DNA from 2 places in the Exiguobacterium sp. Helios genome. Region 2 is predicted to be linked to the other one. Evidence: riboswitches for the same ligand, from Rfam matches in the RefSeq annotation. Region 2 holds a riboswitch; the other holds the start of a gene.
What was found. A riboswitch is a leader RNA that binds a small molecule or an ion and turns the genes downstream of it on or off. The one in region 2 is predicted to bind S-adenosylmethionine.
Positions count from the first base shown of each region.

Region 1: it holds a riboswitch for S-adenosylmethionine, as region 2 does, so the genes downstream of both, HNY42_RS00985 (amino acid permease) here and HNY42_RS03650 (2,3-diketo-5-methylthiopentyl-1-phosphate enolase) in region 2, are expected to answer to the same signal.

Region 1 is NZ_CP053557.1:184,342-189,586, forward strand. It holds gene mmuM (homocysteine S-methyltransferase) at 1-253, opposite strand, end outside; gene HNY42_RS00985 (amino acid permease) at 228-1,628, opposite strand; SAM riboswitch class I at 1,713-1,814, opposite strand; gene HNY42_RS00990 (polysaccharide pyruvyl transferase family protein) at 1,924-3,342, opposite strand; gene HNY42_RS00995 (ketopantoate reductase family protein) at 3,542-4,450, opposite strand; gene HNY42_RS01000 (GntR family transcriptional regulator) at 4,637-5,245, shown strand, end outside.
Region 2 is NZ_CP053557.1:688,998-694,242, forward strand. It holds gene HNY42_RS03640 (methylthioribulose 1-phosphate dehydratase) at 1-241, opposite strand, end outside; gene HNY42_RS03645 (2-hydroxy-3-keto-5-methylthiopentenyl-1-phosphate phosphatase) at 238-897, opposite strand; gene HNY42_RS03650 (2,3-diketo-5-methylthiopentyl-1-phosphate enolase) at 894-2,084, opposite strand; SAM riboswitch class I at 2,165-2,266, opposite strand; SAM riboswitch class I at 2,475-2,577, shown strand; gene mtnK (S-methyl-5-thioribose kinase) at 2,656-3,825, shown strand; gene mtnA (S-methyl-5-thioribose-1-phosphate isomerase) at 3,822-4,871, shown strand; gene HNY42_RS03665 (sugar ABC transporter substrate-binding protein) at 4,891-5,245, shown strand, end outside.

The sequences.
Region 1 (5,245 bases), 500 kb from region 2:
TAATCCCCCGGCTGCTGAAGCCGGCGACACTCGCTTGGTAGCTGGACGTGATGGCACAATCCGCCCCGATTTTAAAATAATCCGCATGGACGCGGTGAATCTGTTCCGGTTCTTCAAGCAGTACCCGGGCCGACCAAAGCGGATCATCGAGATTTCTCCCATGGCGTTCAAGTTCCGTCGCCAGTGCTCCGTCCAATAAAATATAGGGTTTTTCTTTTAACAGTTGTTCAACTGGATTGTTGTTCTTTGACATCTTCCACACTCCGTTTCCATGATGTTTTTGTCAGATGATGAACGATGTAACAGACCGCGATAAACGGAACCCCGAAATAGAGGGCGACCCGTTGCGTCGGATCAAAGGCGATTCCGATCAATGAAGCCAAACACATTAAAAACGACAGAATCGGTACAAACGGATACCAGGGCGTCCGGTAAACCAAATCGTTTAGATCATGCCCCTCTTGCAGATAGCGCTTGCGGAACATGAACTGTGAGGCGCTGATACTCATCCAGACAACGACGACTGCCAGTCCCGAGATCGAGACAAGCGCAATGTAGACGGAACCCGGTGCATAGACGCTGGAGAACAGGGCAAGCAGACCACCGAGCATACTGAAGAGAACGGCACGTATCGGCACTCCGCTCGCATTTAATTTAGAAAAGTACGGCGTAATCATCCGTTGATCGGATAAAGACCAGAGCATCCGTGATGCGGCATACAGACCCGAGTTCGCTGCTGACAAAATCGCGGTCAGGATGACGAAGTTCATGATGTCTGCTGCAAACGGAAGACCGATCCGTTCAAACACAGCAACGAATGGACTTTCAAGCACTCCTTTTGAATCATTTGGTAACAGAATCGCAAGAACAATGATCGTCCCGACAAAAAATAAGACGAGCCGGAAGACTGTTGTTCGAATGGCGAGAGGAACCGTCCGTTTCGGATCGACCGCCTCACCTGCTGCAATCCCGATTAACTCTGTTCCGGAATAGGCAAAGTTAACGGCAAGCATCGTCATCAAGATCGCGAACGCTCCGTTCGGAAACAGGCCCCCCTCCGTCAACGGAGCGAGAAGCGGTGCTTGTGAGCCGTCCGCGAGGGGCAAGAATCCGACGATTGCTGCTGTTCCTAAGACGATGAACACTAAAATCGTCAGCACCTTGACGGCAGAAAACCAAAATTCAACTTCCGCGAACAAGCGGACCGTCAAGACATTGATGCCTAAAATCATGACGACGAATAAAGCACTGAACAGCCAGACCGGAACATCCGGAAACCAGCGTTGCATCAATAAACCGGCTGCCGTAAATTCCGAACCGAGCGCGACCGTCCAAGTCAGCCAGTAAAGCCAGGCGACGGTATAGCCTGTTCCGGATCCAATATATTTCGTCGCGTAGCTGTGAAAGGCACCCGTCTCCGGCATATGTACCGCCAGCTCCCCTAGACAAAGCATTACCAGATAAACCGCCAGCGCTCCGACCAGGTAAGATAAAATCGTGCCGACCCGACCGGCCTGCTCGAGCGTATAGCCTGTACTTAAAAATAATCCGGTCCCGATGACACCGCCGAGTGACAACATGACGATATGCCGGGATTCCATTTTCCGCCGAAACGTTCCTTCTTTCATTGCTCCTCCACACTCCTCTTTTTCTCGTTAAACTAAAAAAAAACGCACCCACATGCATGGGTGCGTCGGTCGACAATCAAAGGAAGCTTATCGATCGGGTACAACACCCGCAGGAATTAGCACAGTATCTTTCGACCTGTTGCTGAGGCTTCAAAGGGCCAGTCCCTCCACCTCTCTGGATAAGAATGTAATTTTTCATAACAGTACCAACCCTGTTTTGAATTGTCAACACAATTCAGAATTTATCATGTAAAAAAAAACGCCTTACACCAAAACGGTATAAGACGTCTGTCGCTTATTTCTTCGCAAACAAATCAGCTGTCTTCAATGCCATGCGAACCGCTTTCCGGTTCAATGTGCCTTGTTGATGCTTCATTTCTTTTGTTTGACTGTTCAACTTGCCTTGAAGTGATTTGATTTTCTTATCTTTTTCAGCCATTTTCGCTTTATCGCGTTTTTGAGCTGCCACGATTTTTTGTTCTTCTGCTGGGAAGTATGATTCAAAACGTGAAACAGCTTCTTCGATACTGATTCCTGTGATCGGTTTAACGACCGGAAGCAACTCTGCTTTGGCCATTTCACGATCAAACGGAACGTTCTCCGGATAGTTCGTTTCTTTGTAGATGTGTTCTAGATCATTTGTATTCAGGAATTCCACGAAGTTATCAAAGTTACGTGCTTGAACACGTGTCGGACTTTGGAAGTCAGCCGACTCAATCACATCCGACAAGCGTGTGCTGTCTGTGATGTCATTTGCCCAAATGTGTGTCAATTGGTGATAATCCGTTAATTCGCGCATCCGTGCATCTTTCGGAATCAGGATACTTGGCGTTCCGGCAAGTGTTGCCGTGATGTTACCGTGAAGACGTGCTCCGAAGCTGAAGTCAGCTTCTTTCAAGAAGTCGATCCATGTCTGCGCGTTTAAGAAGAAGCGGACACGGTCGTTCATGTAAGTCGGATCCGACATCTTGACCGGATAGTTCGTGACGGATAAGTCAGCAATCGGATGTGTTCCTGTGTACGTCAAACGCAACTCTTTCATCCATTGCGGGATGAAGTAGTGGTTCGGGTACTCTTCCATTCCGCGTGTGATGAAGTTAAGGACGTTTTGCGGTGCAAGACGTGACGAGTTGACACCGATCATTGAATCTTTTGTGATATTCGTTTCACGAATTTTCAAATCACGACCAAACGCATACATCGATGGGCAACCGATGACTTTGTGATCGATTCCTTCGCGGAAACCAAGACGCGTCAAATATTTTGATGTGATTTCGCCGCGAAGTCCAAGCATGCTTGAGCGCTCAAGAACTGCGCTGACAAACGCTTTAACGTCTTCATCAAATGAGAAACCGTCGTTTAAATTCGCTTCAAACGGTGCGCGTAAACCGACACCGATGACGACGACCGGAATCTTTAGTTTTTTAATCAATTTTGTATATTTACGAAGTGTCGGGACGAATTCTTTACGGAATGCATCAGCGAGTGGAATGACATATAAATCGAAGTTCGCATTGATTTCATCTGCACGCTCTTCTTCATAGTAGTAGTAATCCGGTGTGATCGTCGTGCCCTCTGTCATCAAGGTGCGGAAAATACTGTATTGATAAATCAGGTTTCCGACGTTCCCTCCGATTGAGTTATGCTTCATCAAATATTCTGCGTCGAACTGTTCAAACGGTGTCATACCCGCACGGATAATAATACGTTTCATGTAAAATAATTCCCCTCTCACTTCTGTTTTCATTTAAAAAATATAAAATATATTTTGCTTTTTTAACCATCTTGTCTTTTCAAGGATAGTTGAATGCAATTCAGCAAGTCAACGAATAGCTGAAAACTACACATTATTGTGGATTATGAAAAATATAGGCTCAATACAACCTAACGAATATTCCCTATATAACAACTAGTTAAACATCTTTTCTCGACATACGATAAATTTCGAGATTTGCATAAATCGCCGGCAACATCACTTGCGTCGCTTCATCTTTCGAAAGAAGTGTGCCGAACAAATGAGCTGACTCGACTTCATTACCTTTCTCCATGTCACGTTGTAAGGACGACTTCATCGTTTCATCCATTTGTGCGATCTGTTGCTGTTGGATCTGTTCAATCCCATCACTGAACACAGCACCTTGGCGTTCCATCGCTTCTTTGGCTTCCGTTGCCAGGCGGCGGATCATCATCATTCCTTCTTCCTGCGAACGAATCGGACCGATTGCTGAACGGAAAAGCGACGTCACACCGGAAAACGTCGTGATGAACAGATACTTATTCCACATATCGCTGGTAATCGAGTCCGAGTATTTAATCGGCGCTAGTGTCCCCTCTAGGTGCTGCTTCAGTTCTTCCAAACGGTCTGGCCGGGTTCCCGGTAACGGACCGAATAATAAATGATGGGACGGACTCGTCTGTACGATGTGTCCTTGTGCATCAAGCGTTGATTCGATGAAGCAGAGTCCGCCCAGTACACGTTCCGCTCCGAAGTGTTGCTCCAGTTGCTTTAAATGTGCCATTCCGTTTAGCAACGGCAAAATATATGTATCAGTTGCGACGAACGGTTTGATGTCCTCTAACACCTGCTCCAGATGATAAGCCTTGGTCGATAAAAGAATGACATCAAACGTTCCTTTTTCTCCGGTCCGGATCAGGCGCGGAGAATAGGTAATATCCCCATGAAGACTTTTGACATGAAGTCCTGCACACAATTCTTCAAACCGGCGTTCACGCACTAAAAATGTGACATCTTCCCCTTTTTCCGCCAACCGGGCTCCGAAATAACCTCCGACGGCTCCTGCACCGACTACTAAAATTTTCATTTATTTTATCCCTCCATCTGACTGATGTCTTACAATCTGTTCTACGCTTTCGTTCTCTAGCCTATCACATCGAAAAGCCGCAATTTTGATAAAGATGACAATTTAATTAAAGCGCTTGCATTTTAGTTTTCCTCGTTTATACTACTTGTATACAAGTATACTTATTCGACAAAGAGGGTGTTTTTTATGTCCGATCTTTTATACCCGATTAAATGGTTATCAAAAGCCTCCGCCGGTGATCGTGTCGCCCATGAACTGCGCATGCGGATCATTTCCGGCAAGATTGAGAGCGGTACCGTCTTATCTGAAAACAAATTAGCCGCTGATTTTTCCGTCAGCCGATCTCCTGTCCGGGATGCCCTGAAGGTGTTGGCGTCAGAACGCATCATCCGGCTGGAACGGATGGGCGCCGTTGTCGTCGGACTGTCCAAACAAGACATCCAGGAAATTTACGATGTCCGTCTTTTAATCGAGACGTTCGTCTTCGAGCGGATTGTTAAGATGAATCGTCAGGATTTGGTTCGGGAGCTAAGCAAGGTGCTTGAAATGATGAAGATTGCCGTCAAATACAAAGACGCAGATGAATTTTCATATCAGGATGTTCTGTTCCATGAAACAATCATCCGGTCGATTGACCACGGATACGTCAGCATGATGTGGCAGAATCTCAAACCTGTCATGGAAAGCTTCATCCTGCTGTCGATGCGTCAACGAATCGAAGACGACATCGAAGATTTTGACCGAATTCTCGAGAACCATGCACTCTACATCGAAGCAATCGAAACTGGCGACCGC
Region 2 (5,245 bases):
GTAAGGTCTCAGCAGACGGACGTCCGTTTTGTTCGCCGATCAATTGACCGGTCGCGTCAACATGGACGAAATCGTTCGGCGTGTCCTGCCGTTTATCTTTGCCGCTGGCTGTCACAAGAAATTCCGTCGGACTGCTGTTCGTTCGAATGGCGAGGTTACCGCTCGTGCCGGGAAACCAGTCGCGTACGGCGAACTCCTGCTTGATGGCGCGGAGTTCTTCGTATCGTTTCAAGAATGTCATGCATGCACCCCCGTGGTCTGTAAGTGTTTGACGATGTCATAAAACGTTTCAAACGGCGTATAGGGAATACCGTGCTGTTCACAGAGTGTTATCAGATAATCCCGGGCATAGACGTGATCAGCCTTTTTCGCCAGTTCAAAATCCGTCACGGAATCGCCGATTGCGATGATCGAATCGCCGTCCTGCTTCAACTTCCGGGCGATTGACGTTTTACAACAGCCGCATTGATTGTTGCATGCCGCATCGCAAGCGTGTGGCCATTCAATCCGGACCGTCTCTTCACTGAAGTCACTGCCGTTGCAGTAAATCGTTTCATCTGTCAGTAAATCGGCAAGAATCGGTTGGACAAAAAAGTCAATCCCGCCGCTGACAATCGCAAAGTCGATTCCGTTTGATTTGGCAAAGGCGAGTAAGGTGTCGAAGCCGGGACGGATGACTGCCCGATTAATCAAAAAATCGATATACTCCTGTTTTCGATCTGAGGGCAACAATCGGAACATCTGTCCGACCCCGGACCGGATCGACAGCGAACGGTCGAGCACACCTTTTTTTAATGGTTCAAATGCTTCTTGCGGGGCAAACTCTTTCATCAAGGCGATGATGTTGTCGTGTTCCGTCACCGTGCCGTCGAAGTCACATAAAATCCGAGTCGTCATTTCGTGATCCCCCAGGCGTCAAGGGCGACCCGTAATTCTTCCTGCCGCGTTGCGGCACTTGTCAGCGATTCTCCGGTCAGTGCGGCGTCGAGCGCCTGACGGAATGCAAGGACACCGGCCGCTGCCCCTTGCGGATGACCGTGAACGCCGCCTCCGGCATTGATGACCGAATCGGTACCGAAATCACGGACGAGCTGAGCGACGAGGCCGGGATGGATGCCGGCGGACGGAACCGGCAGAATCGTCTTCGTTTCTCCGATTCGCGTCGCTTCAACGGCGATCCCGCGGGCCAAATCTTTGGCGAGTGCAACGTTACCATAGGGAGACGGGAACAATGTCAAGTCAGCACCGGCCAGTCGGGGTAACGTTCCAAGCAGAACAGGAGCCGAAATACCGTATTCAGGACTTGCGATCAAGGCACCGCTTAAGGCCGGGTGATTAAAAATCGGGACGGAAATGTCCGCATCGGCAGCCAACTCGCGCAGGACATCGAGTCCGTATGTAAACGTGTTGAGCAGGAAGGCCGTGGCACCTGCTTCAATCAGGCGTTTTGCCTGTTCCTTCAAGCCGAAGACGGGACCGCTTAACGTAATCGCATAAAGCGCCCGTTTGCCGGTGCGTTCATAATGGGCGTCGAGGACTTCCCGTCCGATCCGTGCCCGGTCGAGTGCCGGCGTCAACGGATTGTCGTATAGAATCTCATCATCTTTAACGAGATCGATGCCGCCCGCGAGCTGTGCTTCGAGTTGTTCCCGTAAAAAGACGAGGTCCCGTCCGATGACTCCTTTAAATATGCTCATCAACAGGGGACGGTCATGGACCTGAATCAATTGACGGACTCCTTCAATCCCGAATTTGGCACCGGGAAAGTCGTTCGTGAATGACGGGGGAAGCTGTAAGTCGGTTAACTTGATTTGTCCATCGAGCGACAGTTTACCGAAGACCGTCGTTAAGATAGCGGAAAAGTCCCGTGAGACGTTGTGTTCCGGATAACGGATCGTAATGTAACCTTTGCCGTCATGTTCTTCTGTATGGACGACCTGTCCTTTAAAGGATTCCAGTTGTTGTTGTTCCAAGTGATTTAAATCGGTCCATGAACCGACCGTCAGACCGAGCGCGATTTGCTCTGCCCGTTTCGGCAACTGATCGGTCGTTCCGAGTTGGTATGTTGCGGTAATGTACGCCATATGAATCGTCTCTCCCTTATTGAAAAATACAAAAATGGTCCCTCGTCAATGACAAGAGACCATGAAAAATTGCGCGTGGACTCTTATCTGTCAGCGTATTAGCTGCAAGAATTAGCACCGTGCCAAGTGGTCGGTTGCTGCGACATCGTAGGGCTCGTCCCTCCGTCTGCTCTTGATAAGAATTGGATGAAATTGTGAAATCTAATTGCAATTTTTACATGAGATCCATCACTTGTCAAACTATATTTTGAAAATTTATTTTTTTGAAAATACTTCTTCTATAGACGGTTCCGTTTTTGAATCCGTTTCACTAAAAATTGGAATTGACAGACGGCCAGCAACGCACGTAGTATTCAAATCAACATCAAATCACATGACAACTACATATGACTCTTATCGTGAGTTGGCAGAGGGAATTGGCCCGAAGACGCCGCAGCAACCGACCATCCGGCACGGTGCTACATCCAACAGACATTCGTCTGAGAGATAAGAGGACGGAGTATTCTGCCGCGCCTCTTTTCTTTGACGAAAAGAGGCGTTTTTTCGTGTGATCAACAAGGAGGAAACCAGAATGGGATACCAAGCATTTACAGTACAGGACGCGATTGAACGGGTCCGGACACTCGGATTAATCGGCAATGAACCGGTGACGGCAGAAGAGATCGGGGACGGGAATTTAAATCTCGTTTTCCGGATTCAGGAAGGAGAAAAACGGCTGATTTTAAAGCAGGCGTTGCCATATGCGAAAGTCGTCGGGGAAAGCTGGCCGCTGTCGCTCGAACGGGCCTGGATTGAACAATCGGCCTTAAAAGAATTCGCAAAAGTCGCTGTTCCTTTCGTTCCGCACGTCTACCATGCGAGCAAGGAAGAAGCGTTTACGGTGATGGAGGATTTGTCGCATTTAACGATCGCCCGGACCGGCTTGCTCGAAGGGGAAAAGTATCCGTTACTCGCGGAACACATCGGTTCGTACCTGGCGCGGACACTGTTTTATACGTCGGATTTTGCGCTTGGACCGGTCGCGAAAAAACAAGTGGCGCGGAACTACTACAATCCGGATCTCTGTGATATCACGGAAAAATTGATCTTCACAGACCCGTTTTATGATGCGGAAACGAATGCGATTGAAGCAGGCCTCGAAGCGGAAGCGGTTCGGTTATGGCAGGATGCAGAACTGAAACGCGAAGTCGCGAAACTGGAAACACTGTTCATCACAAAAGGTGATGCATTATTGCACGGTGACTTACATACCGGAAGTATTTTTGCTTCAGCCGATGAAACGAAAGTCATCGATCCCGAGTTCGCCTTTTACGGACCGTTTGGTTTTGATGTCGGACAATTCATCGCCCATCTCTGCTTTGCCGCGTATCCAAACTATGCCGAGTTACGGGATGGACGGGTGAAGGATATCGATACGTTTTGGCTGACCTTTGCGTCGACGTTCAAAGCATTATGGGAACGCGAAGCGGTAGAGCCGTTCCGTTCGGCGGGCGGACTTGTCGACGATGTCCTCAGTACGATTTTACAGGACGCACTGGGCTTTGCCGGTTGTGAGTTGATCCGGCGGACGATTGGATTGGCACCGGTTGCGGACCTCGAGAACATCACGGACGCGGGGGAACGACTTGAGCGGAAACGTCATGCGTTACGTCTTGGAGTGGCATTGATCAAACGCCGGACCGAATGCAAGACGTTCACCGATTTACGGAACTTCGATTTGACGGAGGAACTCAGCCGATGAGCCAATTCGTCCAAAGCATCATCTATGACAACGGGACGGTGACGATTTTGGATCAGACCCGGCTCCCGGAAGAAGAACGATACGAGGTTATCCATGACTTGGCGCAAGCGATTGACGCCATCAAACAATTACGTGTCCGCGGTGCCCCGGCCATCAGCCTGTTCGGCGGCTTCATCCTTGTGCAGGAAGCATTCCGCCGGACGACAGGGTCACTTTCTGAAGCGAAACAGGAACTGTTGACGGTGTCGGCCCAATTGCTCGCAACCCGGCCGACGGCGGTCAATTTGCGGAACGTGCTTGATGAGCTGAATCAAATTATTGTCTCGAGTACGGCGCTTGCCGAGTTACCAAAACGGTTGGAACAAAAGGCGCTCGAACTGTATGAAACGGATGCCAAGACATCCCGGCAAATCGGGATCCACGCATTGGAATTATTTGAGTCCGGTGACCGGGTTCTGACGATTTGTAATGCCGGATCGATTGCGACAGCGGCTTACGGGACGGCACTTGCCCCGTTTTATCTCGCGAAAGAACAGGAAATTCTGCTCTCCGTTTATGCATCGGAAACGCGGCCGTTACTGCAGGGAGCGCGTCTGACGACATGGGAACTGCAACGGGCCGGTATTGACGTGACCTTGATTACCGATAATATGGTCGCCCATACCATCAAAGAAAAAAACATCACCGCCATCATCGTCGGTGCCGACCGGATTACCCGAAACGGGGATACCGCGAATAAAATCGGGACGTTTCAACTGGCGTTACTGGCCCGTGCTTTCGGGATTCCGTTTTATGTCGCGGCACCCCTTTCGACCTTTGATTTGACGAGCTTGTCGGGAGACGAGATTGAGATTGAAGAACGCGATGCCCGTGAAGTGACGCAATTCGCAGGGAAAGCAACGGCGCCGGCCGGTGTGGCCGTCTTTAATCCGGCGTTTGACGTGACACCGCACGAATTGATCACGGCAATCATTACGGAACTGGGAGTCATCAAGCATCCGTCCGTCGAAACGATCGAGCAGACAATCGGACAACAAATACGTTAAACAGACTGGGGAGATCGAAATGAAAAAATTAGCATTTGCGGTACTTGCACCGGCGGTCTTGCTGGCTGCTTGCGCCAATAGCGAAGCGACACCGACGAAAAAAATCAGTGGTGTACCGGAAAGTGTCCAGGGAGACGTCAAAATTGCCGTTATCCGCAATCTGGCATCCGATGACCATACGAAACAGTTTTTGGACGGAGCTCGTTCGGAAGGGGAAGCGCTCGGTTTTCAGGTTAACACGTTCATCTCGGAAGGCAATGACGTCAAATTCAAGGAACTCGTCGCCCAAGCCGTCCAACAGGATTATGACGGACTGATCATCTCGCACGGAAAAGAGGATTATGCCTACGACATGATCAAACCGGCAATCGACA